DNA from 3 places in the Yimella lutea genome. Region 2 is predicted to be linked to each of the others. Evidence: predicted binding sites of a transcription regulator. Region 2 holds the regulator's gene; each other region holds the start of a gene.
What was found. The regulator LexA, encoded in region 2, represses DNA repair genes until DNA is damaged. The targets are predictions, from matches to a motif close to TCGAACANNTGTTCGA.
Positions count from the first base shown of each region.

Region 1: FB459_RS05865 (TetR-type transcription factor C-terminal domain-containing protein) is a predicted target of LexA. The motif match lies at 1,903-1,918, and genes of this name have one in related genera.
Region 3: FB459_RS16850 (HNH endonuclease signature motif containing protein) is a predicted target of LexA. The motif match lies at 7,019-7,034, and genes of this name have one in related genera.

Region 1 is NZ_VFMO01000001.1:1,232,453-1,242,098, forward strand. It holds gene FB459_RS05855 (long-chain-fatty-acid--CoA ligase) at 1-895, opposite strand, end outside; gene FB459_RS05860 (cyclase family protein) at 924-1,877, opposite strand; gene FB459_RS05865 (TetR-type transcription factor C-terminal domain-containing protein) at 2,052-2,969, shown strand; gene FB459_RS05870 (hydroxyacid-oxoacid transhydrogenase) at 2,966-4,267, shown strand; gene FB459_RS05875 (aminopeptidase P family protein) at 4,644-6,128, opposite strand; gene FB459_RS05880 (DUF1795 domain-containing protein) at 6,154-6,873, opposite strand; gene FB459_RS05885 (hypothetical protein) at 6,883-7,386, opposite strand; gene FB459_RS05890 (PHP domain-containing protein) at 7,550-8,398, shown strand; gene FB459_RS05895 (helix-turn-helix transcriptional regulator) at 8,675-9,646, opposite strand, start outside.
Region 2 is NZ_VFMO01000001.1:1,619,081-1,628,726, forward strand. It holds gene FB459_RS07680 (ComEC/Rec2 family competence protein) at 1-1,017, shown strand, start outside; gene FB459_RS07685 (LysR family transcriptional regulator) at 1,037-1,972, opposite strand; gene FB459_RS07690 (Sir2 family NAD-dependent protein deacetylase) at 2,317-3,207, shown strand; gene lexA (transcriptional repressor LexA) at 3,208-3,951, opposite strand; gene FB459_RS17235 (hypothetical protein) at 3,948-4,103, opposite strand; gene FB459_RS07700 (LysM peptidoglycan-binding domain-containing protein) at 4,264-4,644, shown strand; gene nrdR (transcriptional regulator NrdR) at 5,025-5,573, shown strand; gene FB459_RS07710 (vitamin B12-dependent ribonucleotide reductase) at 5,660-8,521, shown strand; gene FB459_RS07715 (hypothetical protein) at 8,596-8,874, opposite strand; gene FB459_RS07720 (hypothetical protein) at 8,962-9,390, opposite strand; gene FB459_RS07725 (esterase/lipase family protein) at 9,457-9,646, shown strand, end outside.
Region 3 is NZ_VFMO01000001.1:3,498,055-3,507,700, reverse strand. It holds gene FB459_RS16890 (DedA family protein) at 1-637, opposite strand, end outside; gene FB459_RS16885 (type 2 periplasmic-binding domain-containing protein) at 728-1,300, shown strand; gene FB459_RS16880 (amino acid ABC transporter permease) at 1,297-2,175, shown strand; gene FB459_RS16875 (amino acid ABC transporter ATP-binding protein) at 2,172-2,903, shown strand; gene FB459_RS16870 (TrmH family RNA methyltransferase) at 2,909-3,616, shown strand; gene FB459_RS16865 (hypothetical protein) at 3,613-3,945, shown strand; gene FB459_RS16860 (alpha/beta fold hydrolase) at 4,144-4,836, shown strand; gene FB459_RS16855 (AAA family ATPase) at 4,881-5,420, opposite strand; gene FB459_RS16850 (HNH endonuclease signature motif containing protein) at 5,516-6,979, opposite strand; gene FB459_RS16845 (YciI family protein) at 7,461-7,787, shown strand; gene FB459_RS16840 (RNA polymerase sigma factor) at 7,788-9,041, shown strand; gene FB459_RS16835 (alpha/beta fold hydrolase) at 9,035-9,646, opposite strand, start outside.

The sequences.
Region 1 (9,646 bases), 390 kb from region 2:
ATCCGATGGTGAACGTCGGGCGGTGTTCACGCAAGGCGTCGAGCACGACGTTCGGCTCGAAGCGGTAGGCCAGCACCAGTGGACAACGAGCCGCGATCGCCGCCCCCACGTGCCCGACGAGCCCGGTGATGTGGAACAGCGGTGCGATGCCGAGCACGCGATCCTCGCTGGTGAGCTTCATCCACCGCAGATAGGTGGAGGAGTTGAACGCCATGTTGGCGTGGGTGTTCATCGCACCCTTCGGTACACCGGTGGTGCCGGAGGTGTACGTCAGCACCGCGATGTCGTCCGGGGAAGGAGTGCGCGTCCTCGGCTCGCGCCCGGCGTACTCCTCGATGATTCGCGACAGCGCGGTCGTGCCCTCGGGGGCGTCGCCCCGGCGGACGTCGGCGAACAGGCGCTCGTCGTCGCGGCTCTGTTCATCGAGCGGGTTGACGCTGACCACGGTGCGGACGGACGTCTGCCCACTTTCGACCACGCCCGCGACGACCTGGTCGTACAGCTCGTCGTGGCACAGCACCGCCACGGCACCGGAGTCACCCAGCAGGTAGGTGAGTTCGCGAGCCTTGCTCATCGGGTTGATCGCGACGCCGCAGCCACCGGCCTTCCACGCGGCGACCAACCCGATGAGGAAAGCGGGATGATTCTGCAGGTAGAGAGCAAGCCGGTCACCCTCGGCAAAACCGCTCTCCTGCAGGAAGACTGCGAGCGTGTCGGATCGCTCGTCGATCTCCTTCCAGGACAATGCGCGGTCGAACCACAGGACGGCGGTGTCGTCCGGTGCGGCTTTCACGGCTTCACGCCACAGCGACAACATGTCAGGTCGGTCGGCGGTGATGCTGTGCGGCTGACCGTCCTCGTATCGCGACAGCCAGGGGTGCTCGGCGTTGCTCATTCTGCGTCAGGTCCTCTCGTGCTCGCTGCTACTTGATCGCGAGCGGGTTGACCGGCGAACCGGTGGCGCGGTGCACCTTCAGGGGAGCGGCGGCGTACAGGAAGGTGTACTGCTTGTCCTGCGCGCTGGACTCCGCGAGCGTCTCCAGGTCGCAGATCTCGGTGAGCGTGACGCCGAGGTTGCGCATGAGCGCGTTGTGCAGCACGAGGGCGACGCCGTTGTTCGGGTCGTAGGTGACCTCGTTGGCGATCGTGTCGGTGACCAGGTTTGGAATCTCCATGTCCTGGAACCACTCGACGAGTTCGGGGCTGTAGACCAGGCCGGGCTCGTTGAAGCCCTCGTAGAACTTCTCACCCTCGTCGAAGAAGCGCTGGATGAAGTTGGTGCGGATCACGATGATGTCGTGCTTCTCGATCGTCGTGCCCTGGGCCTCGGCGCACTTGACGAGGTCTTCGTGGGTGAAGGTCTCACCCTTGTCCATCGCGTCCTTGCCGACGAACCGCGCCATGTCGAGCAGGATGCCGCGTCCGACGACACCGCGCTGCGCGATCGGCTCGACGCTGGCCTTGTCCATGCCGCCGACGGTGGTGCGGGCGTCGTAGCCGTTCCACAGCTTGCCGCCGTACCAGACGTGGCCGAGGGCGTCGTACTGCGTGGAGCCCTGCAGGAAGGCGTTGATCTTGTCGTCGGCGTAGTGCAGGCCGCCGGGGTACTGGGGTGCGTCGTCGCTGTCCCAGGTGGCCTCGTCCAGCAGCATTGTGCGCTCCGCAGGGGCGCGGCCTGGCCACACCGGGTCGCCCTTCGGGTCGTTGATCAAGCGCTGGAGGGTGTGCACCTCGCCCTTGGTGACCGACTTGATGCCACGCAACACCTCCTGATCGGTGAGGTAGTTCAGCGAACCGACCTCGTCGTCCGGGCCCCATTTGCCCCAGTTCGAGGGGGAGTCCTTGAGCAGTTCGTCGAGGCTGATGGCGTCTGACATGTGGACCTCCGCAGTGAGAAGCGGGCCGAACGCCCGCTCGGTCGTATTTGACGTGTGTGGTCAGCGTCACAAGCCGACGACGGGATGTCAACAGGGATCCAGCCAGATTCTCACCAGGTAGACGCTCGTCCAACAACTCTTTCGCAGATCATCATGTTCATCTAGCCTGAACACATGTCGACGATCACCACGGGCGTGCGCGTGGGGCGATCGGTGCGCGCGCACCGGCAGCGACAGGGAATCTCGTTGCGCGACCTCGCCGCTCGGCTCGAGGTCAGCCCGGCGACACTCAGCGGTATCGAGAACGGCAACACCGCGCTCTCGGTGGACCGGCTGTTCCACATCGCCGACGAGCTCGACGTGTCCGCGCCGCGGCTGCTCGAGCCCGGCGATGTGGGCGACCTCCCGCATCCGCCGGCGACAGCCAAGGGTCTTGCTTCATGGCCCGACCTGCCGGACAGCGGCGCCGGTGACTGGCGCACATTCCACGATCTCCCGCTCGACCCAGCACTGAGCGGTGCGCTGATCGCGTTCTGCGAGAAGGGTTTTCACGGAGCGTCGATCCGCGACATCGCCGACTGTGCGGGGCTCAGCGTGGCCGGCCTCTATCACTATCACCGGTCCAAGCAGTCCATGTTGCCTGCATTGCTCGACCTCACGATGGCCGACCTCTTCTGGCGCCTGGAAGCCGCCCGCGACGGGGAACCGGATGCCGACGAGCGACTGCATCGCACGGTCGAATGCCTCGCGCTCTACCACGCCCGGCGTCCCCGCTTGGCTTTCCTCGGTGCCAGCGAGATGCGCAGTCTCGCGCCGTCGGACCGCAGCCGGATCACCCGGTACCGCAAGGACGTGCAGAGGATGCTGGATGACGACATCCGCGCCGCTCTGCGCGAGGACCCCGATGCCGACCGCCTCGTGGTGACACTCGGCAACTCGATCTCCACCATGTGCACCTCGATCGCACAGTGGATCCACCACGACGGTTCGATCAGCCCCGAACTGATCGCCGTCGACTATGCCGACGCCGCAGTCGCCATGGTCACCCAGAGACGTCAACCCGCAACCCGATCCCGAAAGGCCACACGATGAGCACCCTTCCCACGCCACAGTCCCCGGAGAGCGTCTTCACCTACGGTGCGCCGCAGCTGAAGTTCGGTCCCGGCGCGGCCGACGAGATCGGCTACGACCTCAGCCTGACCGGTGCCAAGCGCGTCCTGGTCGTGACCGACCCGGGCGTCGCCGAAGCCGGGGTCGCGCAGCGCGTCGCCGACCAGATGGGTCAGTTCGCCATCGAGGCCATCGTCTGGGACGGCACACATGTCGAGCCCACCGACGACTCGTTGCGTGAGGCCGTCGACTACGGCCGGTCGAACGGCCCATGGGACGCGTTCGTCGCCGTCGGGGGCGGCAGCAGCATCGACACCGCCAAGGCAATCAACCTGATGACGTCCAACGAGGGCGAACTGATGGACTACATCAACGCGCCCGTCGGTGGTGGCAAGGCGCCCCAGAACCCGCTCAAGCCGCTGGTCGCCGTCCCCACCACGACCGGTACGGGTTCGGAGAGCACGACCATCTGTGTGCTCGATGTGCTCTCGCTCAAGGTGAAGACCGGGATCAGTCACGCCCGGCTGCGTCCGACGATGGCCGTCATCGATCCGATGGTCACGCTCACCCAGCCGGCCGGGGTGACCGCCGCCGCCGGGATGGACATCCTGTGCCACGCCCTCGAGTCGTACACCGCGCGTCCGTACACCTCCTACGAGCACAAGCAACCGCACGAGCGGGTGCCCTACTGCGGGTCGAACCCAATCGCCGACATGTGGTCGGAGAAGGCACTGGCGCTGCTGGCCGGGTCCTTCCGCACGGCGGTCCATGACGGAGACAACCTGGACGCACGTGCGGACATGGCGCTCGCCGCCACTTTCGCCGGCATGGGCTTCGGGAATGCCGGCGTGCACATCCCGCACGCGAACGCCTATCCGATCGCCGGCCGGGTCAAGGACTTCCACCCGAAGGACTACCCTTCTCACGAGCCGATGGTGCCGCACGGAATGTCGGTGTCGCTCACGGCTCCTGAGGCCTTCCGGTTCACGTTCGATGCCGACCCCGAGCGGCACCTGAAAGCAGCCCGGCTGCTCGCGGCCGGTGCTGACAAGAACTACGACTGCGTCCCTGACGCCGAACTGCTACCGACCGTCCTCATCGACCTCATGCGTGACATCGACATCCCGAACGGGTGTGGCGCGGTCGGCTACGACAGTAGCGACATTTCCGACCTGGTGGAGGGGACGATGAAGCAGCAGCGTCTGCTCACCACCTCTCCCAAGCCGGTGACCGAGGAAGACATCGCAGGCATTTTCGAGCGGAGTCTGAACCTCTGGTGAGCTGGTGACGACCCGACCGCAGCCGCCCGCCGAATTCTCGGCGGGCGGCTGTCGTCCGGGGAAGGAATGTGTCGAAGGTCTCGTTGTTTCAAATTGGAAGTTTTCGATATCGAAATGTACGATAGGGAACATCAAGGCCACCGACGAGACCCAGGAGAGGAGGCCGGTGATGCTCGGTCAGATGCCGTTCACGCGCCACCAGCTGGCGATCGTCAAGGCTGCAGATGCATACCGCACGGAGAAGTCGCGTTCCAGCGCCCTGCGCGGATTGTTCAGCCGCTGATTCTTCGGGAAGCCGCTGCCAGCACAGCAGCCTCCTCGCACATGACTAAGGTCCTCAACCGAATTCGGTTGAGGACCTTCGTCGTGGGGCCGATCAGCCGCGCTGCACCCGGGCGATCCACTCCTCGACGTCGGAGCTGCTGCGTGGCATGTGATCGGACAGGTTGCGGTGCCCGTCCTGCGTCACCAGGACGTCGTCCTCGATTCGGACGCCGATGCCACGGAACTCCTGCGGCACGAGTTGGTCGTCCGCCTTGAAGTACAACCCCGGCTCGACGGTCAGGATCATGCCCGGCTTGAGCTCGGCGTCCATGTAATCCTCCTTGCGGGCCAGCGCGCAGTCATGGACGTCGATACCTAGGTGGTGGCTCGTGCCATGCACCATCCACCGACGGTGGTACTGGCCCTCTTCGGTGTCGAGCGTCTTCTCGACATCGACTCCCTCGGGCAACAGGCCCCACTCGAACAGGTGCTCGGCAATGACCCGGATCGCGGCCGCGTGCACATCGCTGAACTTGTTGCCCGGCTTCACCGCGGCGATGCCGGCCTCCTGGGCGGCGTGCACCGCGTCGTAGATCTTGCGCTGCACCTCGGAGAACGTGCCGTTGATCGGCAACGTGCGTGTGATGTCGGCGGTGTAGAGCGAGTCGACCTCGACGCCGGCGTCGAGCAACAGCAGGTCGCCGTCCTTCACCTCGCCGGTGTTCTTGATCCAGTGCAGCGTGTTCGCGTGGTCACCGGAGGCGCAGATGGAGTCATATCCGACGCCGTTGCCCTCGTGGCGGGCGACCAGTCCGAAGACGCCCTCCACCCAGCGCTCGCCGCGTCCGCTCTCCAACGCCTTCGGCAGGTCGGCGATGACCGCCTCGAAACCACGCTCGGTGGCGTCCACCGCGTCCTGCATCTGCTCGATCTCCCAGTCGTCCTTGATCAGACGCATGGTGGAAAGAACGCGGGCCAGCTCGTCGTCGAGCGTCGTCTCCTGCTGCTCGACACCCGCTTCGCTGCGCACTTTGTCGACCAACGCGGTGACGTCGCGGTCGGCGTCACGCACCACGGCGAGTTGGACGGCGCCGGCATCCTTGGCCAGCGCGTCGGGCAGCTCGTCGATGTGCCGAGCTGTCACACCCAGCTCGGCCTCGATGTCTTCCAACGTCGGGCGGGCGCCGACCCAGAACTCGCCGTAGCGCGAGTCGCCGAAGAACTCCTCGGTGTCGCGCCCGGCCAGCGGACGGAAGTACAGCACGGCCTCGTGGCCGGATTCGGTCGGCTCCAGCACCAGCACCGCATCGGGTTCGCGATCACTGCCCAGGCCGGTCAGGTGGGCGAACGCCGAGTGCGGCCGGAACTGATAATCGCAGTCGTTGCTGCGGACCTTCAGGCCGCCGGCAGGCACGACCAGTCGTCGACCGGCGAAATCGGCGCTGGCCGACGCGCGCCGGTCGGCCGCGAAATCGGCCACCCGTGCGCGGTCGGGCACGCTGATGTCCCGTTCGGCCCAACCGGACGCGACGAACTCGCGGAATGCCTTGGTGTACGGACGGCTTCGGTGCTCGGGCTTCTTCTGCTCTTCACTCACCCGACCATCGTCGCACGGCCATGGATCAGCTCGTCCAGGTCCAGGAGCCGAGGATCGCGTTCATCGCGCTGTCACCCGCAGCCTTCTCGCTCGTGGCGTTGGTCATCGTCGAGATGTAGACCGTGTTGCCCTTCTGGGTGAAGTACTGGGTCTGCGACATGTCCTTGCCGCTTACCGTGCGCTTGACGACGTAGCCCTTGGCATCGCCGCCGGCGATCTTTCGGTCGGCCACCGGGGTCACGGTGGCGTTCTGCTGACGCATCTGCGTGGCGCCGGCGTTGACGTAGGCATCGAGGTTCTGCCCCGGGGCTCCCGGGGTGCTGACGACGTTGAAGTTGCTGAAGACGCCACCGGTCGGCTTGTCGGCCTTGATCGCGAGGACGATCTGGGCGTTCGGCACGGTCGCCTTGGCCCAACCGGCCGGCTTGGTGACGTGGAACTCGTTCTTGCTGTCGGCCTCGGCGCCCGCCGGCAGCCCGCCGCCTGCGCTGCTCGATGCCGAGCTGGTCGGGCTCTCGCTCGGCGAGGAGGACTGCGGGCTGGAGCTCGAGGAGGTGCTGCTGGACGTCGAGGAGGAGGGCGACTCGGTCGTCGTCGAACTTGTGGCAGAGGACATGGTCGAGGAACTCGTCGAGGAGTTGGTCGAGGAGTTGGTCGAGGAGTTGACCGTGACCGGCGCATCGGAGGCACACGAAGTCAGCAGGACGGCAGTGGCAGCAGTGGCGAGGCAGGCAGTTAGGCGCATGCCGTAAGGCTAGACCGTGGTGCGGTCCTGCCGGGCGTTCAGGGTAGTGCGGGATACCTCTGAGCGCGCGAAATGTTCAGCATTCTCCGGATGCCACAGCAGTGCCGCTGCCGCCACCCCCACGAGAGCCACCGCCAGCGCGAGCACGGTCGCCACCGGCGACGGATAGCCGCGTGTCAGCAGACTCCAGGTGTGCAGCAGCGCGAACAGCGCGAGCACGGTCGCGGCGATGCGCGACCACCGACGTCCACGTCGGTTCAGCCAGGCCATGACCAGCCAGATGGCTGCTGCGACGCAGGCGGACACAGCCAGCACGGTGACCATCGTGCTCGTCGCTTCGTCCACCTCGATCGCCGTGAGCCGCTCCCGGGGGTGGGTGCGGCCACGTTCCTCGAGTCCGGCTCGAATATCGTCGCGCAGCGTCGATGCCACCAGGGCGCTGAGCGCGGAGAGGGTGGCACCGACCCACATGAGCAGCACGGCGCGCCGCAGCGGCCGGGGTGCGTCGTTCATCAGTTCCTCTTCGAGTCGAGCGTCATCCACGTGGGCAGCGAGCGGTCATCGCGCCACGACGTCTGACGTCGCACCGACAGTAGCCGTTCCTCCGCCCGGTGGCTCGGCCTCGTTGATTCCCTGCCCGGCCTGTGCGATTGGGCCTGCGGCGTAGCCTGCTGGGGTGCGCATCGACCTCCATACCCACTCCATCGAGTCCGACGGAACCCAGACTCCCGCCGACGTCATCCGGTCGGCGCAGGAAGCCGGTCTCGACGTCGTGGCGTTGACTGATCACGACACGACCTCCGGCTGGGAGTCAGCCCGGAGCGCCGCGCAGGACGTGGGGATCGGCTTCGTCCCCGGCATCGAGATCTCCTGCGAGATCGATCACCTGAGTCTGCATCTGCTCGGTTACCTCGTCGACCCGCAGCACAGCGGGCTGTTGGGCGAAATGGAGAAGGCGCGGATCTCCCGCGAGGGGCGCGCCATGGCGATGGTCGACCTGCTCGAACCCGACACCGGCCTCACCTGGCAACACGTGCAGGCGCAGGTCGCGCAGGGCGCCACGATCGGACGTCCGCACATCGCGGACGCGCTTGTGCAGATCGGTGCCGTGGCCGACCGGGCGGACGCCTTCGACCGGTTTCTGTTCTCCGGCAGCAAGTACCACGTCGGCCATTACGCGGTCGATCCGGTACGCGGGGTCGAACTGGTGCTGGCGGCGGGCGGGGTGCCGGTGCTCGCCCACCCGTTCGCCCACGTCACCGGACGGGTGGTCGCCGACGCCACGGCGGAGGCGATGATCGAAGCCGGGCTCGCAGGGATCGAGGTGGATCACCGTGACCAAGGGCCGGCGCAGCGGGCCCACGCGCTGGAGTACGCGACCCGTCATGGGTTGATCCGTACCGGCAGCAGTGACTATCACGGGGCCGGCAAGCCCAACCGTCTGGGTGAGAACACCACGGACCGCGCCGAGTTCGAGCGGTTGCTGGCTCTGGCGAGCGGACCGACCGAGGCGTTCGTGCCATGAGTCGGTGGGTCCGTTCGGCGCCATCGGTTCAGTACCCGGAGTAGGTCTAGGACCTGCCGGGGCGACCCCCGCAGCGTTGCAGCCGCCCGGGCCGACCGCCTGAGCGGCTCGGGAAACACCGGTAGCCAGCATCCCCCCTGCATGCTGGCTACCGCGTGGTGGTCCTTCGAGGCCGATGGAACATCGGACCCTTTCTCGAATCTCCGCCATGAACATCGTGCCGGGTATCCTCAAGCGTCGCCATGAGACTTCGACGTAGGTTCGCCGGCGAGGGTCCTAGGACCTTTTGCGCGGCTCCGCAGGAGACGTGGCCAGCAGGTCGGCCATCGCGAAGACGATCGCCGAGCGTTGGCCGACGCCCAGCTTGCCGAGCACGCTGCCGACATGTGTCTTGACTGTCTTCAGCGAGATGCCGAGTTCCTTTGCGATCTGCGCGTTCGTCAGCTGCTCGGTGGCGATCATCGTCGCGATCTGGTGCTCGCGCGGAGTCAGATCGACCCGCACCGGTTGCTGATCGTCGACCGCGCCGGCGGTCAACGGTTGGGTGAGCATCCATTCGGCCATGTCGACCTGGGTCTGCTCGAGCGTCATGCGTACGGCCGCGATGTCACGGAGCAACTTGTCGTCGCCGATTTCCTCGACGGCCCGAGCGATCTCCCCGGTCCGACGGTAGGCCGCCTCGAGTTGGTCGGTGATCTGGACGAAGCGTTCTCGTGGGTCGCCCGACATCGCGCTGTTGAGTTCGGGATGCAAGGAGTACAGCGCCTCGGGTGCGGCTCCGACGTGGCGGTCGCGAGCCTGCGCAAGCATCAGTGCCTCCCCGAGCCAGAGCGCCGCGTGAACGACCTCGTCGTCGTACACGTCCGGCGTCAGGCTCTGGATCGACATCAGTCCGGTGATGTCACCGGTGTCAGGGTCCTTCAGCGGCACGATCACCGCGTCGGCGGAGATCTCGTCCGGGTCGCCGAACGGGATCGTCCGACTCAGCAGCGCACCGTCATCGGAGCGGAAGAGGTACGGCCGCCCGCTGCTGCGGATCCAGTGGGACAGACCACCCTTGCCGAACTTGGTCACGTCCGGCTGCAGGTGCCGGTCGTGGTCGTAGATGTACGGGATCACGACCGTGTCTTCACCGTGGAAGAAGCCCAGGTAGAAACTGTCGATCGGCGCGATGTTGTGCAGCGTCATTCGGCAGATCGAGTAACGGCGCCGGTTCGAGCCCGGTTCGGAGGTGCGCAGCCGGTGATC
Region 2 (9,646 bases):
GCCTGGGGAATCGCCACGATCGCGCACCTCGGGGCCGACCTGCCCTATGGAACGCTGCCCTGGCCCGGAGGCTGGGTCGGGCTCGCCCTGCTGGTCCTCGTCATCGCGCTGGTGCTGACCACCGGGCACTGGTGGGCGCACCAGGCCGCGGCCCGACCGTGGCACGGCGCCGCTGCCGCGGTCATCGCGCTGGCCCTCGTCGTTCCGGTGCCCGCCGCACCTCCGTCGCGAGGGTGGACCGTCGCCATGTGTGACGTGGGGCAAGGAGACGCGACGATCGTCCGATCACCCCAGGGCGGAGTGTTGCTGATCGATACCGGTCCCGAACCCGACACCGTCGACAGTTGCCTGAGCCGCCTCGGCGTCGAACGGATCGACGCCGTCGTGCTCACCCATTTCCACGCCGACCACGTCGATGGGCTTGCCGGGGTACTGCGCAGCGGCCGCACGGTGCGAGAGCTTGTCGCGACCTTCGTCGAGGGTGAGGACGACGCCGGCCCGCACGAGGAGGCATCACGCCGTGAACCGACGCTGGCTCTCGCCGCACGCGCACGCGTACCGGTGCGGTTGGTGCGGCGCGGCGACAGCGTGGACGCACCTGGCATCACGGGGAAGGTGCTGTGGCCGGCCCGCACACTCGAGACCGGATCGGTGCAGAACAACGCGAGCGTGGTGCTCGCGGTCGTCGCCGGGGGCGTCCGGGCGTTGTTCACCGGCGACATCGAACGGGATGCCGGACGCGCCGTCCGACAGGAACTCCAGGCCGCGGGGGAGGGATCCTTCGACGTGCTCAAGGTGGCCCACCACGGTTCGGCCAACCAGGACGCAGATCTGATGGCGGTGGTGCGCCCGCGGGTCTGCCTGATCGGGGTCGGCGCAGACAACGACTACGGGCACCCGGCGCCGGCGACGTTACGACTGCTCGCCGGATGCACCGTGTTGCGCACCGATCAGGACGGCATGCTGTTCGTCCACCCGCATACGGACGGTGGCGTCTCGGTCAGCAGCTCCGGCTGACGGGCTACCGATTGCGTTGTCAGACAGGCTGTTTCGCCAGGTCGCCGACGCAGGAGGAGTCGCCGGCTGCTTCCACGAGGGCGTCGATCATCGCGGCGACCGCCGGTACGCGGGTCAGGTCGGGGGTCGTCACCGCGTACACGGTGCGGTGGGAGGGCGGGTCGATGGGCAGCACCTTGACCCGTGCGTTCGGTGCCGACCGCAGGATCAGATCGGGCACCAGGGCGACGCCCAGACCTTCGGCGACCAGACCGAGAACGGCCACGTAGTCCTCGGTCTCGAACGCGACGTCCGGGCGATACCCGGCGGCTGCTGCGAGCGAGAGCAGGTGTCCACGGCAACGCGGACAACCGGCGATCCACGGCGCTTCGGCGAGAGCCGCGAGGTCGACACTGTCCTGAGAAGCAAGTGGGTGGTCCAGCGGCAGGGCGATCCGAACGTGGTCGAGCAGAAGTTCCTTGACCTCGAAGTCGTCGAGGTGGTCGCTGCTGATCTCCAGCCCGTCATAGGTGAAGGCCACAGCGACGTCACACTCGCCGGCTCGCAGGGCCGCCAGCGACTCCGGTGGCTCACCCTCTGCGAAGCTCACCTGCACCTGCGGGAAACGCTTCTTCACCAGCGACAGTGCCTTCGGCACCAGCGTCGAGGACGAGGAGGGGAAGGCCATGAGTCGCACGCGTCCTGACTGGAGACCGGCGATCGCCGCGACCTCGGATTCGGCCGCGCTGATCGCGCCGAGGACCGCGCCGGCGTGGCGGGCCAGGACTTCACCGGCTTCGGTGAGTCGCACGTTGCGGCCCAGTCGTTCGACCAGGGGAGTGCCCAAGCGCTCTTCGAGGCGACGGACCATCTGGGAGATGGCGGGCTGGGAGTAACCGAGCGACGACGCCGCGGCGGTGAAACTGCCCTCGTCAGCGATGGCACGAATCACCCGGAGGCCGGCAGCGTCGATCATGCGCACCAGCCTACAAACCGTTCGACCGACCCGCCTGCTCAGCATGAAATCGCAGCGCGAGCCGCAGATCCTCACCGGTCCAGTGCCGAGTGCATCATCCAGGCCACCGCCGCACCGCCTCCGGCGCGGCTGATCGGGGCGGTGGCCCCTGTGCGCCACCACCAGCAACAACGGCAGGATCAGGGGCGAAGGGGCCTCGGTCGTGTTCGCGCGTCCGGCCGTGGAGACAGCTGTCGCCCATCACCGCGAGCCAACCCAGCGTGACCCACCCCGATAGCGTACGAACCGATGTGCCCGCCGGCTCTCGATGAGCCGCGGCCTCGAACTCGGAACAGACCCGACCCATGGAGAACGAAGGTCCGATGGACGACCGCAGCCACCTGGCACACCTGCTCCGCGAGGGCGACGTGTTGGTCATGACCGGGGCCGGGCTGTCCACCGAATCCGGGCTGCCCGATTACCGCGGACCGGACGGGGTACGCCGTGTGGAGCCCATGACGGTGAGCGAGTTCCGGGCCGGAGTCGCTGCGCGGCAACGCTATTGGAGCCGGTCCTATGTCGGATGGGAGAGGTTCCGGACGGCGCGGCCCAACGAAGCGCACCGTCACCTCGCCGCGCTGGAGAAGGCGGGCCTGTTCGAGACGACGATCACCCAGAACGTCGACGGCCTGGCCCAGCAGGCAGGGTCCCGCGATGTCATCGAGTTGCACGGCAACCTCGGGCGAGCCGTCTGCCTGAACTGCCGGGCGCTTGCCGACCGAGAGTGGATCCAGCAGCAGTTCGCCACGCGCAATCCGGTGTTCGCGCAGGACGCCGAGAGGGCGCGCGACCTGCCGCTGCGCCCGGATGGCGACGTCGACATCGACCCCTCGCTGATCCATGACATCGAACTGGTGGTGTGCCCGACCTGTGGCAGCGACCTGCTGAAGCCGGACGTCGTGATGTTCGGCGAATCGGTACCCAAGGATCTGGTCGCCCATTGCTTCAACCGTCTCGAGCGGGCAAAGTCGCTGCTGGTGGTCGGATCCTCGCTCGGTGTGATGTCCGGCTTCCGTTTCGCGCGGCGTGCTGCCGAGCGCGACATCCCGATCGTTCTGGTCAACACCGGTTGGTCGCGAGCGGAACATCTGGCCACCAGACACGTACACCGCCCCCTGAGCGAGGTGCTGCAGGAGGCGGTGTGGGACGTACTGGGTGACGTCGACCGGGACGCGAGCGGCGATCGACGCCGGTGATCAGACCCGCCGCAGGACGGCCGTGACCTTGCCGAGGATCACCGCGTGGTCACCGTCGATCGGGTCGTACGCCGGGTTGTGCGGCATCAGCCAGACCTTGCCGTCGCGACGCTTGAACGTCTTGACGGTGGCTTCGTTGTCGAGCATCGCGGCGACGATGTCGCCGTTGGTCGCGGTCGGCTGCTGGCGCACGACGACCCAGTCGCCGTCGCAGATTGCGGCGTCGACCATCGAGTCACCGACCACTTTGAGCAGGAACAGGTCGCCCTCACCGACGATCTGCTTGGGCAACGGGAAGACGTCCTCGACGACCTCTTCGGCCAGGATCGGCCCGCCGGCCGCGATGCGTCCGACGACGGGCACGTAGGAGGCTGCCGGACGCTGGTCGCCGGCGCCGGTCTCGTCGATGGTGGACTCGTCGCTCGAGGTGACGCTGGAACCGCCACGCACGCCCCGCTTGTCCTGCTGGTGATCGGGGGAGATGACCTCGATCGCGCGGGGACGGTTGGGGTCACGGCGCAGATAACCCTTGCGCTCGAGCATCGACAGTTGGTGGGCCACCGAACTCGGGCTGGTCAGGCCGACGGCCTCACCGATCTCCCGCATGCTCGGCGGGTAGCCGCGCCGGTCGACGGAGTTGCGGATCACTTCGAGGACCTTGCGCTGGCGGGTGGTCAGCGCTACGCCGCCCTCGTCGTCGGGCAGCTGGTGGATCTTGGCCATTTCGTCTGCGTCCTTCGTCATGCCGTCGGTGAGGTGGTGCGGGCGGGTCGATCGGTACGGCCCTTCATGCCCCGGGTGATGCGTCCTGGACGACCGATGAAGCTGCTGTCGGCGAGCCGTGCAGCGCTCTTTCGAAGGAGGTTGTCGGTGGTCGGTGCCAGGCTGCGGAGCATGGAAAGAGGCTATGCGGCTCGGACACAGTTTTCAAACATTTGTACGAGGCGTGTCTCGCATCATTCGAACAGCCGTGCTATACATCGTACAGACGTTCTATCGCACACGTGTGCGAAGGAGAACTTGATCCGGCGCCTCGCGCCAGGGACGGAGAACATCATGAGTGCAGTTGCTCGCTGGGATCAGCCGCGTGTGGTCCGCACACCGCAGCGCCGGCGTCACCTGACCCTCGTGCCGTCGAACCAGCCGGTCGCGCGACTCGGCCGGGACGAGGTTCGGCTCACCATGCGCGGCCGTCGCGTGCTCGCCGCGCTCGTGCTCACCACCCTGATCGCGGCGGGCTGGGGTGCCGGGCGGGCCTTCGCCTCCTCGCCGTCGGCGACGCAGTTGGTGGTGCAGCCGGGGCAGACGCTGTCCGAGGTTGCGCACCAGGCCTACCCGCAGTTGCCGGTCGCCGAAGCGGTCGTGCGCCTTCAGCTCGCGAACGACCTCAATACTCTGCATGTCCACCCGGGCCAGTCGTTGACGGCTCCTCGCTGACGACGACTTCGCTCCCATGGCGCGCCCCGTCTCCCGATCGTCGGGAACGGGGCGCGGGTGTGTCACGGGGCCTCGCGACCAGTTCGCGAACGCCTCGGCGCCGTGACCAGCACGTTTGGTGAACGTGCCGGATCGGCGGAGAGACTTTCCGATCCCCACCTTGCATCTTGGGGTCGAAGCGGAATAACATCCCTACATCTAGTAGTTACACCGATGTAAGTTGTCCACATGTAGGTCCCCAGGATCTCAACAGGAATGACGGGCTTCTTCACCGGTTATCCACAAGAACATCCCCAATCGGGCCGATCAAGGCCTCGTGGCCCGGGCATTCCTATGCCCTTGCGAGCCGAACCGACCCGGATCATCACCAGGAGGTGACCATGCACTGCCCGTTCTGCCGACACGACGACTCCCGGGTCGTCGACAGCCGCAGCAGTGATGACGGCACCTCCATCAAACGGCGTCGCCAGTGCCCGTCGTGCGGCAAGCGGTTCTCCACCATGGAGACCGCCGGCCTCACGGTGGTCAAGCGGTCCGGCGCCAGCGAACCGTTCTCCCGGCAGAAGGTGCTCGTGGGCGTCCGCAAGGCCTGCCAGGGCCGGCCGGTGTCCGAGGACCAGCTCGCCCTGCTGGCGCAGGAGGTGGAGGAGAGCATCCGCTCCGGCGGCGCGGCCGAGATCGACGCGCACGACGTGGGACTGGCGATTCTCGGCCCGCTGCGCACGCTCGACGAGGTGGCCTACCTGCGGTTCGCGTCCGTCTACCAGGCGTTCGACGATCTCGACGACTTCGAGGCAGCCATCGCCCTGTTGCGCGCCGAACGCGATCTCAGCTCGACCGACGGGGCCGGTCACCAGGCCGCAGCTCGAACAGGCGACGAGGCTGTCGGTGGTCGGGTTCAGACTGATCGAACCGTGACCGACCGCTGACCGCCGGCACGCGCACCACCGATTTCCAAGCAATCACACGCAGATCCACAACCGGCATCACACCCAGAAGCCCACGGAGGAGCATCATGACGGAGACGACCAACGCACGCTCGCGCACGCGCAAGAGCGGCAAGGGTGTGAAGGTGGAACGCATCTTCACCACCCCGGGCGTGCATCCCTATGACGAGGTCACCTGGGAGCGTCGCGACGTCGTTCAGCAGAACTGGAAGACCGGCGAGACGATCTTCGAGCAGCGTGGCGTGGAGTTCCCCGACTTCTGGTCGCTGAACGCGTCCACGATCGTCACCACGAAGTACTTCCGCGGCGCACTCGGCACCGAGGCCCGTGAGACGAGCCTCAAGCAGCTCATCGACCGTGTCGTGCTGACCTACGTCAAGGCCGGCAAGGAGTTCGGCTACTTCGCCACCGACGACGACGCGACGCTGTTCGAGCACGAGCTCACCTGGTCGCTGCTGCACCAGGTCTTCAGCTTCAACTCCCCGGTGTGGTTCAACGTCGGCACCAAGAGCCCCCAGCAGGTCTCGGCGTGCTTCATCCTCGCCGTCGACGATTCGATGGACTCGATCCTCAACTGGTACAAGGAGGAGGGCTTCATCTTCAAGGGCGGCTCCGGTGCCGGCCTGAACCTCTCGCGGATCCGTTCCTCCAAGGAGTTGTTGTCCAGCGGCGGCACCGCCAGCGGCCCGGTCAGCTTCATGCGTGGCGCCGACGCCTCCGCCGGCACCATCAAGTCCGGTGGCGCCACCCGCCGCGCGGCGAAGATGGTCGTGCTCGACGTCGACCACCCCGACATCGAGGAGTTCATCGAGACCAAGGCGCGCGAGGAAGACAAGATCCGTGCGCTGCGCGACGCCGGTTTCGACATGGACCTCGGCGGCAAGGACATCCACTCGGTCCAGTACCAGAACGCCAACAACTCCGTCCGGGTCAGCGACGAGTTCATGCGTGCGGTCGAGGACGGTAAGCCGTTCGGTCTGCGTGCCCGCGGCACCGGTGAGGTCATCGAGGAAGTCGACGCCCGCGAGCTGTTCGACAAGATCAACAAGGCCGCGTGGGAGTGCGCCGACCCGGGTGTGCAGTACGACGACACCATCAACGCGTGGCACACCAACCCCGAGTCGGGGCGCATCACCGCGTCCAACCCGTGCTCGGAGTACATGTCGCTCGACAACTCCTCCTGCAACCTCGCGAGCCTCAACCTGCTGAAGTTCCTGAAGGAAGACGACACCTTCGACGTGCCGACCTTCCAGAAGGTCGTCGAGATGGTCATCACCGCGATGGACATCTCCATCTGCTTCGCCGACTTCCCGACCGAGGCGATCGGCAAGACCACCGTCGACTACCGCCAGCTCGGCATCGGTTACGCCAACCTCGGTGCGCTGCTGATGGCCACCGGCCACGGCTACGAGTCCGAAGGTGGCCGCAGCCTCGCCGCTGCCATCACCTCGCTGCTCACCGGCGCGGCCTACAAGCGGTCTGCCGAGATCGCCGGTGTCGTCGGTTCCTACGCCGGCTACGCCCGCAACGCCGAGGCGCACAGGAAGGTCATGCGCAAGCACCAGGCCGCCAACGACCAGGTGCGCACGCTCGACACGATGGACGCCAACATCCACCGCGCCGCGACGAAGGCGTGGGCCGATGTCATCGAGCTCGGGGAGAAGAACGGTTACCGCAACGCGCAGGCCTCGGTGCTCGCGCCGACCGGCACCATCGGCTTCATGATGGACTGCGACACCACCGGTATCGAGCCCGACTTCTCGCTGGTGAAGTTCAAGAAGCTCGTCGGTGGCGGCTCGATGCAGATCGTCAACCAGACCATCCCGCGGGCGCTGAAGAAGCTCGGCTACCAGGGCGAGCAGATCGAGGCGATCGTCGAGCACATCGCCAACAACGGTCACGTCATCGACGCACCGGGTCTGAAGACCGAGCACTACGAGGTCTTCGACTGCGCGATGGGCGAGCGCGCGATCAGCCCGATGGGCCACGTCCGCATGATGGCGGCCTGCCAGCCGTTCCTGTCGGGTGCGATCTCCAAGACGGTCAACCTGCCGGAGACGGCGACCGTCGAGGAGATCGCCGAGGTCCACTTGGAGGGCTGGAAGCTCGGCCTGAAGGCGCTCGCGGTCTACCGCGACAACTGCAAGGTCGGCCAGCCGCTGTCCGACGGCAAGGCCAAGGCCAAGCCGGTGCAGGATGCCGCCGAGCCGGAGAAAGTCGTCGAGTACCGCCCGATCCGTCGTCGCCTGCCCAAGCGTCGCAGCAGCCAGACCACCTCGTTCGCGGTCGGTGGCGCCGAGGGTTACCTCACCGCCAGCACCTACGACAACGGTGAACTGGGTGAACTGTTCCTGAAGTTCGGCAAGCAGGGTTCGACCCTCGCCGGCGTGATGGACGCGTTCTCGATCGCCGTCTCGGTCGCGCTGCAGTACGGCGTGCCGCTGGAGACCTACGTCGAGAAGTTCACCAACATGCGCTTCGAGCCGGCCGGTATGACCGACGACCCGGACGTGCGGATGGCGCAGTCGATCATGGACTACGTGTTCCGTCGCCTGGCGCTGGACCACCTGGACTTCGAGACGCGTTCGTTCATGGGGATCCACAGCGCCGAGGAGCGCGCCCGCCAGCTCGAGACCGGCTCGTACGCCTCGAACGAGGGCGACGACGTGGAGGGCGAACTGGAGAACTTCTCCCAGTCGGCCGCCACCAAGGAGGCACCGAAGGTGTCCGCCGCGCAGGCGAGCTCCGGCGCCGGTGCTGCCGACGTGCGTGAGGTCTCCCCGGAGATTCACTCCTCGGCCGAGCTGATGGAGAAGTTCCAGGGCAAGGCCGCCGACGCTCCGATGTGCATGACCTGTGGCACGAAGATGCGTCCGGCCGGTAGCTGCTACGTCTGCGAGGGTTGCGGAAGCACCTCCGGCTGCAGCTGAGCCGAGGGCGAAGGGCCGCCGGTTTTCCGGCGGCCCTCCGTCATGTCGTGAGTCTGTCGGGAAACGGTTGCGACTCAGCGCTTTCGGGCGTATCGCTCCAGTTCGTCGGCTGCCTTGGTAGCCAGACTGCGCACCCCCGAGATGGTCGGTCCGCCCGATGCGAGCACGACGATCACTTGGTCGCCCTCTGGGGCCGGGGAGTACCAGGTGCCGTTCTCGACGCCTCCCAGCGCACCGCTCTTGAACCACACCGTCGTCCAGGCGCGCGGCGCGGTGAACCCGGGTGAGGGCACCGCCATGATCTGCGAGGCGAGGGTGGAACGGGACGCTTTCGCGCGGGTGTGGAGCGCCACCCAGGCCCGGGCAACGTCTCGGAGCTTGCGGAATAGCCCAGACCGCTGCGCCAGGAGCCACCGATCGAGAAGTCGGGGCCACTCGCGTCAGCACGGCGGGAGGGTACGATCAGTTGCCGCCGACTGGTCCCAGCGCAGCCTGCCCGCCCTGATCGCGTCCAGCAGCGCGATCATCACGTACAGCTTGGTGACCGACGCGATCGGCCGGGTGTCCACGGGTCCGCTGCGGTGCACGATCTGCAACTGACCGGACGGCGTGACGAAGCCGGCCAACAGCGCGACGTCCTGGGCGACCCTACGGGCGGCGCCGTCGACCGACCGCCAGGCATTCCGGTCGACGCCGGGCGCGGAGACAACAGCCGGCGCCGGCGAAGACGCAGGGCGAGAGGTCGATCTCAACGGGACAGTGGACGTCGTGGGTGGGGGAGTCGGGTCACCATCGCCGACGGAGCAACCGGCCACCAGGGCGACGACCACGCCCAGCGCGGGGCACGTCAGGCGACGGCTCGTCCTCATCGCGTCCTCATCGTGTCGACCCTACAAGGACACAAGCGCACGTACTGGCGAGTAGCATCGCGAACGATGACAACCAAGACGAAGTCCGGGACGACCTCGCGCGCCGAGACGGCGGGCGAGGACGCGCGTGGTTTCGTCGCGGGCCTACGCGATGCCCACGGGTCGACGACCACGAAGATCTTCGGTCGGGCGCGCTCCCTGCTCGGGCCTGTCGTCACACCGCTCGAGCTCGCCCACGATGTCGTCCTCTCCGGCA
Region 3 (9,646 bases), 1.9 Mb from region 2:
CCTCGGCCTGGCGGCGGTGGCGGACGTACTCGACGATCATCGGCAGCACCGAGAACGCCACGATGATCAGGATGGCGGTCTCCAGGTTGTCGCGCACGAACGCCACGTTGCCCAGCAGCGCGCCGGCTCCGACGATCAGCCCGACCCACAGGACGGCGCCGACACCCGACCAGGTGAAGAACCGACGGCGGTCCATCTTGGAGACGCCGGCAACGACGGTGATGAACGTGCGCACGATCGGCACGAAGCGTCCGATGACCAGGGCCTTGTTGCCGTGCTTGTCGAAGAACGCGTTGGTCTGGTCGAAGTACTTGCGTTTGATGATGCGCCCGTCCCGCTCGTACAGCGGTTCACCTAGTTTGCGTCCGATCTCGTAGCCGACGACGTTGCCGGCGAACGCGGCGATCATCAGCGCTGGGATCGACAGGTACAGCGGGATGCCGATGCCCTGGGAGCTGACCGAGAACATGCCGACCGCGAACAGCAGCGAGTCGCCGGGCAGGATCGGGAAGAACAGGCCGCACTCGATGAAGACGATCGCGAGCGAGATCCAGAAGAACGCCCCGCCGTACTGCTCGAGGAGCCACGCAGGGTCCATCCAGCTCGGGCCGAGAGCGACAGGAGCGAAAGTATGCATCACGGGACACCAGCGTACGGGGACGGATGATCGTTCCCTGAATGTCGCCCGCGAGCCGCCGTAATAGGCAGTGTCGCCGCCACTGAACGGGTGACCAATCTGCGGAATCGCCCGAATTCGGGCGGCGCCGCCCGCGGACGCTTCGGCCATGCTGCGTTCTTCTCCGCCGGCCTGTTCGCCCGGCGCATCGGTGTGGTGTCCACGGTCGTCCTGCTCGCTGCGTGCGGTGCGCCGAAGTCGGATTCGTCGAGCTCGACCAGTTCGTCTGCGGCCGGTTCGGGTACGTCGGCTGCGGCGTCCTGCGACAAGGCGTCGCTGAAGACGAAGACCGCGGGCAAGCTGACGATCGGCACCGACAACCCGGCCTACGAGCCGTGGTTCTCCGACAACACCCCGAGCAACGGCAAGGGGTACGAGTCGGCCGTCGCCTACGCGATCGCGCAGGAACTCGGCTACACCAAGGCCGAGGTGGTCTGGGCGAAGGTGCCGTTCAACAACGTGATCACCCCCGGCCCGAAGGCGTTCGACCTCGACCTCAACCAGGTCTCGATCAGCGAGGACCCTGACCCAGCTCGCCGACGAGTGGCTGTCCAAGCAGGGCGCGCCGAAGCTGTCGTGACCCGCCGCGTCCGCCCAGCAGTCGTCGTCGGGAGCCGGCGATGACCGCTGCCCCGAACGAAGCAACGACCAAGGACGACTGGACCCCGTCGGCCGTCGAGCGGGAACGGGCCGCCTACCGGGCGAGCCGGCAACGGAGATCCGCGCTCATCGCGACATTGAGCACGATCGTGGTGCTCGGTGTCGCCGGCACGTTGCTGGTCACCAGCCCGGGCTGGGCCGCCGTGCACGAAACCTTCTTCAACTGGGAGAAGGCGAAGGAGTCGTTCCCCGATGTGCTGCGCGGGCTCTGGCTGAACATCAGGGTGATGCTCATCTGCGGCGTCGTCATCCTCGCGTGCTCGATGCTGCTTGCGGTGATGCGCACGCTGCGCGGCCCGGTGTTCTTCCCGTTACGGATGTTCGCGGTGGTCTACACCGACCTGCCCCGCGGTCTGCCGTTGCTGCTGTTGCTGCTGCTGCTGGGGTTCGGCATGCCGGCGCTGGGTCTGCAGGGGCTGCCCGACACCAGCATCTTCTGGGGTGGCGTCGCGCTGGTGCTGTCCTATTCGGCGTACGTCGCGGAGGTGCTGCGCGCCGGCATCGAATCGGTGCACCCGTCGCAGCGTGCTGCTGCCCGGTCGCTCGGGCTCGGCTACGGCCAGACGTTGCGGTTCGTGGTGATGCCGCAGGCGGTGCGTCGGGTCATCCCGGCCCTGATGAACGACCTCGTGTCGCTGCAGAAGGACTCCGGTCTCATCGCGGTGCTCGGTGTGGTCGACGCGATCAAAGCGGCCCAGATCTCCACCGCCGTCGACTTCAACTTCACGCCGTACGTCGTCGCCGGCTTCCTGTTCGTCTGCCTCACGGTGCCGATGGCACGGTTCACCGACTGGTACGCGCGCAAGCAGGGCTTCCAGGGTGCGGGAGGGATGCTGTGAGCCTGCTCGAACTCGACGGTGTGCGGAAGACCTTCGGCGCGCACACCGTGCTGCGGCACGTCGACCTCGCCGTCGACGAAGGCGAGTGCGTCGTGCTCATCGGGGCCTCCGGCTCGGGCAAGTCGACGATCCTGCGCTGCATCAACCTGCTGGAGGAGGTCGACGACGGTGTCGTCACCTTCGCCGGACGCGACATCACCGACCCGCGGGTCGATGTCGACAAGGTGCGTGCCCAGATGGGTGTCGTCTTCCAGGCGTACAACCTGTTCCCGCACATGAGTGTGCTCGACAACGTCACGCTCGCGCCGGTGCGTGTGCACAAGCACGACCGAGCCGAGGCCCGCGATGCGGCGATGGGCATGCTCGAGCGGGTCGGCCTGGCGCACAAGGCGAAAGCCCGCCCCGACGACCTCTCAGGTGGTCAGCAGCAGCGCGTCGCGATCGCTCGCGCGCTGGTGAACTCCCCGCGGCTGATGCTGCTCGACGAGGTCACCTCCGCGCTCGACCCCGAACTCGTCGGGGAGGTGCTCGATCTGCTTGGCGAACTCAAGCAGGAGGGCGTCACGATGATCCTCAACACCCACGAGATGGGGTTCGCCCGCTCGGTGGCCGACCAGGTGTGCTTCCTCGACGGCGGACAGATCGTCGAACGCGGCGCCCCCGAGCAGGTGCTGGACCATTCGGAGAACCCCCGTCTGCAGCAGTTCCTGTCGCGTCTGCTGCACTGAGCCGCGTGTCTCAGCAGAACTCGGGCGACAGCCAGGTCGAGGACGAGATCGGTGTCGGGCCCTGGCCCGGCGACTGGCCGGTCGACGATTCCGGTGCCGTGCAGGCGCCCTACGACGAGCAGTTGTTGCGCGAGGGCGACCGGCGCAACGTCGAGGACCGCTACCGCTATTGGAGCCTCGAAGCGATCGTCGCCGACCTCGACACCTCCCGGCACGACTTCCATGTCGCGGTCGAGAACTGGGAACACGACTTCAACATCGGCTCGGTCATCCGCACGGCGAACGCGTTCAACGCCAAGGCTTTCCACATCGTCGGCAAGCGGCGGTGGAATCGGCGCGGCGCGATGGTCACCGACCGCTACCAGCACGAGTTCCACCACCCGACGGCCCAGGACCTCGCTGACTGGGCGGCCGCCGAGGGTCTGACGCTGGTGGGTATCGACAACGTGCCGGGCTCGGTGCCGATCGAGCCCTACGACCTGCCGCGCGGGTGCGTGCTGGTCTTCGGGCAGGAGGGGCCTGGGTTGTCGGCGCCGATGCGCGAGGTGTGCGAGGTGATCCTGCACATCGAGCAGTACGGCTCCACCCGTTCGATCAACGCCGGCGCGGCCGCGGCGGTGGCGATGCACGCGTGGATCCGTCGACATGTCTGGGGTCAGCGGCCGAGCCTGCCGATCGCCCGCCCAGACTCGCGTCGTACCGTGCAGCCATGAGCGCACGAAACGGAATGAGCCTGCTGCCCGCGACCGAGGTCCACACCGCGCCGGTCGTGGCGCTGGGACTGGTCGGCGGTTTCCTGGTCGCCCGCGAGAGCGGCATCCGCCCGCTGGGTGGCGTGCTGTTAGCCGGTTGCGGAGCACTGGCCGGACGCACCTGGCTGGCCAAGGGTGGCCCGGTCACCGCCGGCGCGCTGAGCGCTCTGTACCTGGGCGGCTTCGGCGGTTCGCACCCGCTGGCCAAGAAGATCGGCGCGTGGCCCTCGGTCGCTGCCGTCACAGCGCTCGCCGCGGGCGCGGCGTACGTCGCCTCCGACCGCCGCTGAGCTCACGCCGCGCCGGCCGAGGAGCCCGGTCGTTGAAGACCCCGGCGGGTTGAGGTTGATACTGGCCGCCTCAGTCGGCTCCACCACGACTGGATTCTGCCCGACCCAGCCTCACCCCAACGGATCAGCCGGCCTCAGCACCCTCGGCACGACGGATTTGGGGGCATCGGCTGGCAGTATTAGAGCGTGGAGTCTCGGATGGTCGCCGCTGGCGAAGAAGTCTGGCTCCACGTTGCGACGTGCGGCGAGGGCCCTGATGTGCTGGTCCTGTCGGGAGGGCCCGGATGCGTGAATTACCTGTCCGATGAGACATTGGCCCCGCACGGATTTCGCGCGTGGTTTCCCGACCCTCGCGGGGTGGGCCGTTCCGGCGGCGGCCCGCATGACATGGCGCAAGCGATCCTGGATCTCGAAACCATTCGTCACGAGCTTGGCATCGCCGCCTGGATGGTTATTGGACATTCCTGGGGATCGGACCTCGCAGTGCGCTACGCGCTGGAGCAACCTGCGCGTGTCAAGGCGGTGATTGGTGTCGCTGGTCATGGCCTGCATCGTGACCGGGAATGGTCCGACGCCTACGAAGCCGGTAAGTCGGGTGAACCATCAATCGCGATCGACTTCGTGCCGGAGATTCACGATTCCTTGTGGACATCCTTTCCGGACTGGATTCACCAGCCCACCCTCTGGCGACGCCTGGCTGACACGGCCGTCCCCATGCGCTTCATCGGAGCCGGCCACGACATCCGTCCGAACTGGCCATTGAGACAACTGGCGGCGCTCGTGCCCCGCGGCGAGTTCGAGTTCGTGCCCGACGTTGTCCACGACTTCTGGCATACAGACGGCCAGCTATGGCGTGCAACTATCACCGATGCCTGCACGCGCTATCTCTGATTCAGGCCCTCCACGCACGGCTCGCGCATGGCGGTGCGTCAGCCTCAGAGGAAGCGGGCTCCCTCGACGGAGGACTTCGGGCTCACCTTGCCGATGCGGGCGATGACCAGCTGGGTCGTCGAGTCGACGTCGCCGGTCTCATCAAGGATCACTTCGCCCGGCACGTTCAGAACGTCGTTGGCGACGTACCACTGCCGAAGCCTGTCAGGCTCGACCTTCGCTCGCATCGGGCGCCCCTCGTGTCGGCGCAACGTCTCCTCCAAGGGGACATCCAGATAGAACACATGAGCCGGTCCGCGATGAGTATCGATCAACTCGCGCAGCATGTCGCCGTAGTGCTCGGAGCAGAAGATCCCTTCGAGGATGACGTGGTAGCCGATACTGACGCAGTATCTGGCGCTCTCCGCGATGAAGGCGATGTTGTCCCCGCCCGCCACGTCATGTTCGCGCAGAACGGTTCGACGGAAGTGATCCTGGCCGATGTTCGCCGTACCTCTCCCCATGGCGAGCTGTAGTCGCCGGGCGATGGTTGTCTTGCCCGATCCGGAGTTGCCGCGCAGGACGACCAGGTGCTCACCGCTCACGCTTATGACTATGCCCTAGTCCGGGAGGTCCGATTTGCGATGCAAAGGACGCTTTCAACCCCTCGCGACCGAGTTCGAACCGACGGTGCACGCTGTCACGCGACTGCGGTCTCGGTGTGGGCGTAGTGCCAGGTGACGCCGGTGTCGGTGACGGTGGCGGTGAGGTGGTCGCGGTGGACTATGCGGTGGTGGGTGTTGCACAGCAGGGCACTGTTCGCCAACGAGGTGTCGCCGCCGGCCCACCAGGATTCGACGTGGTGGACGTCGCACATGACCGGTGGTCGGTCGCACCCGGCGTAGGTGCAGTGTTTGTCGCGGTGGATCACGGCTCGTCGTAGTTCGTCTTCCACCAAGCGTTTCTTGCGGCCGATGTTGAGGGGTTGGTTCTTCGATCCGAGGACGATCGGCAGGATCTTCGCGTCGCAGGCGAGTTGTCGGACGGTGTCGGGGGTGACGCCGGTGCCGGTGTCGCTGATCCCGAGGCCGGCGAGGATCCCGGCGAGGACGAGGAAGTCGACCGTGACGACCAACGTGGCGGATCCGCGGTGTTTGATCTCCCGGTCTGCGTCGACGGCTTCGGCGCCGAGACCCAGCAGCAACACCAGGGCGTCTGCGCGACGCTTCCCGGCGCTCCTGAGGTCGGGCTCACCGGTCTTCTGTGACGTGCCGTCTGGGCCCGGGGTGTGCCGGTGGTGCGGATCATCGCAACACGCTGATTTCGGTGATGGTCCGGCGAGCGAGTCGACGGCCTGCTTCAACTGTTCGGCGTGATCGGGCGACAGGTCGGCGGTGAACCTCACCATCCCGTTCGGTTCGTCCGACCAGGACAGTGATTCGACGCGTTGGTGCTCGTCCTCAGCCTGGTCGAGGACCTCGTCGCCGTACTGGGCGAGGATGCTCTTGGTGAGTTCCCGGACGGTTTTCGCGCCGGCTCCGACGTCGAGGGTGAGCAACCAGCCGTAGATCTCCTCGCGGCTCGCGGTCGGGATGACTGCCCGGATTTTGTCGATGTTGTCGAGGCAGGTTTTCGCGATGGTGGTGTTGGTCCGCCCCGACTGCAATGCATCTGCCAACGGTTTGTTGAGCGGGGAGCGGACGGCGTCGGCGATCTTCGCGATCCGGGAGGCGTGGGAGGGTTCGAGACCGCACTGCCACGGCTCGTCCACATCATCGGCGGAGGCGGAGCCAGGTTCGTCGACCGGCACGAGCGGCCCTGCAGCAGAGACGGTGTCGGCACTCAACACAGCGGTGGCGGACTCGCCGGTCGACAGCCGCCGCACCCACTGTGTCGCATCAGCCGCTGTTGACCGGTACACCGCACCACGCTCGATCGCGTCGGACGCGATGCTCACCATGGCTGCTTCGGTCGGTTGGTGCACCAGTGCGAGTGATCTCATCGCCGCAGTGAGTTCGGCATCAGTGAGGTTGTCGGTCAACTGCGCCAGCCGGATCACCGCGGCCAACGCGTCCGACACCACTGCCGCGCAGGCGGCAGCTTCACCCGGATACGAGTCGTGCATGCCTTCGGACAACGCCTCGAACGATTCGTCGGTGGTCATGCCGGTGCCTCCTCCCCAGGTGCTTTCGGACTACCTTCATCGTACGCTTGTTCGAGCCAGAAGAAAAGACTTTGCACGACGAATTCTCTTGAAAGACAGAAGAATTCGATACCCATCGGTATCCACAGCCCTAACCGGAAGACTGGTTTGTCCACAGGCAAATCAGGGCCGGCTGGGTGGGCTGTGGACAGGCAGTGACACCACTCGCAAACGCTGCACGTCGGCACATGGTCGATCGCCGGTGGCGCACACGGCGCCACGGCCGTTCGCGGCAGTGAGATCCGCGCGACGGGAAACTGAACGAGTTTTCTTCGCGCGGCTGTCGATGTTCGTCGACCCCGTTCGTCATGGTGATGTCAGAACACATCGAAACAAGGAGCGAACATGGCCAGGTATCTGATTCTGCTGCCGGCACCCGAGGAGTTTGCGCACGAGCCCGAGGATCTCGTATTCCCGCACCCTGACGTCGAGGAGCACTGAGATGACCGAGTACATGGTGCTGATCGTCGGCGACGCCGACCGCTGGTGGACGACGATGACGGCTGAGGAGCGCAAACACGGCTACGAGCAGTACAGCCTGTTCAGCAAGTCGCTGGTCGAGCGCGGCCACAAGATCACCGGCGGCGCTGAACTGCACGCCTCCACCGAGGCGAAGCATCTGCCGCCGGGCACGACGACCGAGACGATCGGCGGCTACTACCTGGTGGAGGCGACCGATCTCGACCAAGCGGTGGCGTGGTGCGAACTGCTGCCGGACTGCTACAGCCTGGAGATCAGGCCGGTCGTCGACATCGACGTCTCGGCGTAGATGTCGCTCGAACAGATCCACCGCGACGAGTGGGGCCGACTGCTGGCCCTGCTCGTCGCGCACTCGCGCCGCCTCGACCTCGCCGAGGACGCGCTGGCCGAGGCGTTCGAACAGGCGGCGCGCGTCTGGCCGGGAGACGGCACTCCGACCAACCCGGCCGGCTGGCTGATGACGACCGCGAAGCGCCGGATCGCCGACCGGGTCAGGGCCGAGGCGATAGCCGCCCGCAAGCAGCCGTTGCTGGCGATCGACGAACGGAATCGCATGCAGGACAACGACCGTGGTGACGAGCTGCTGCGGCTGGTGCTGCTCGCGGCGCATCCGGCGCTCGCGCCCGAGGCAGGCGCCGCACTGACCCTCCGGCTCGTGCTCGGCGTGCCGACCGGCGACATCGCCAAACTCTTCCTGGTGAGTGAGCCGACGATGGCGGCGCGGCTGACTCGCGCGCGCAAGAAGGTCATCGCTGCGGGCATCCCGCTCGCCCTGCCTGACGCCCGGGTGCTGCCCGGACGTCTCGACACCGTGGCCCAAGTCGCCTATCTGGCGTTCACCGCCGGCTACGCACCCGGCAGCGGCCCCGACCTCGTGCGGGTCGAACTGGCCGGTGAGGCAATCCGATTGGTGCGGTTGATGCGTTCGAGCAGCCCGGTTGCCCGGGCGAGCCAGTCGCTCACCGCCCTGCTCGGACTCATGCTGCTGCAGCACTCCCGGCGCGACGCACGCGTGGGCGATGCCGGTGAGTTGGTGCGTCTGCCCGACCAGCAGCGTTCGACCTGGCACCAGCACGAGATCGCCGAGGGGCTCGACCTGCTCGGCGTGCTCACCGGACGGGAGACGTCACCTGCGATCGAGATCGACGGCCCGGTCGCGGCGTCCTACCTGCTGCAGGCGTTGATCGCCGCTGAGCATGCCCGGGCCGCCCGTGCACAAGACACCGACTGGGTGACGATCGCCGACCTCTACCGGCAACTCGAAGAGCTCACCGGGTCGCCGGTCGTGCAACTCAACCGGGCCGTCGCCGTGGCCCAAGCGGGCGACCTCGACGCCGCGATGGCGCTGGCCGACGGTCTGCTGACCGAACTGCCGATCAACCACCGACTGCACGCGGTGCGGGCGGAGTTCCTCACCCGTGCAGGGCGAACGACGCAAGCCCGGGACGCCTATCGCGAAGCGATCTCGTTGTGTGCCAACGATGTCGAGCGGTCAGACCTTGAGCAGCGACTCGCGTTCGTAGTTGACCCAGAAGGTCAGTAGAGCGGCCGGACGTCGGTGCGCGCGACATCCTGGGCGGGCAAGGCCTTCGTCAACAGGTAGTTCGTGCGGATCCGGGTGGCGCATGCGCTGTCGTTGAGCAACAGATGGCCGACCTTGTTGCCGGTGACCAGCCGCGAACCGGGCGACATCGCGTGGGCCGAGCGGGCGCCGACGATCGAGGTCGCCGGGTCGTAGAGCGCGTTCATGAACAGGATCGGCGTGGCCGGACGCCGGTCGAACGGTCCGCGATAGGCGCCCTTGCCGACACCGGGCCAGCTGGTGCACAGCGAGTTGCTCCAGGCGCCGGCGGCGTCGAAGCCACGGGTGCGATCGCGCGTCGCCGCGGCCGCGCGCCAGGTGGCCCACCGGTCGTACGGGTCGAGCGAGTCGGAGCACATCACCGCCTGCCGGGTGACGTCGAGCACCTCGCCGGGCAGCCCGAAGCCCTGTCGCGCCGGCGACGCCTGGCGGTCGACCGTGGCCGCTGCCGCAGCGGGAGAGACCTGCTTGCCGGTGAGGGCGAGGTAGAGGTTGTGCACGTCGTCGAGTGCGCCGGGCACGGTGCCGTAGGAGAACCCGACGAAGGTCAGTTGCCGGTCGCCCAG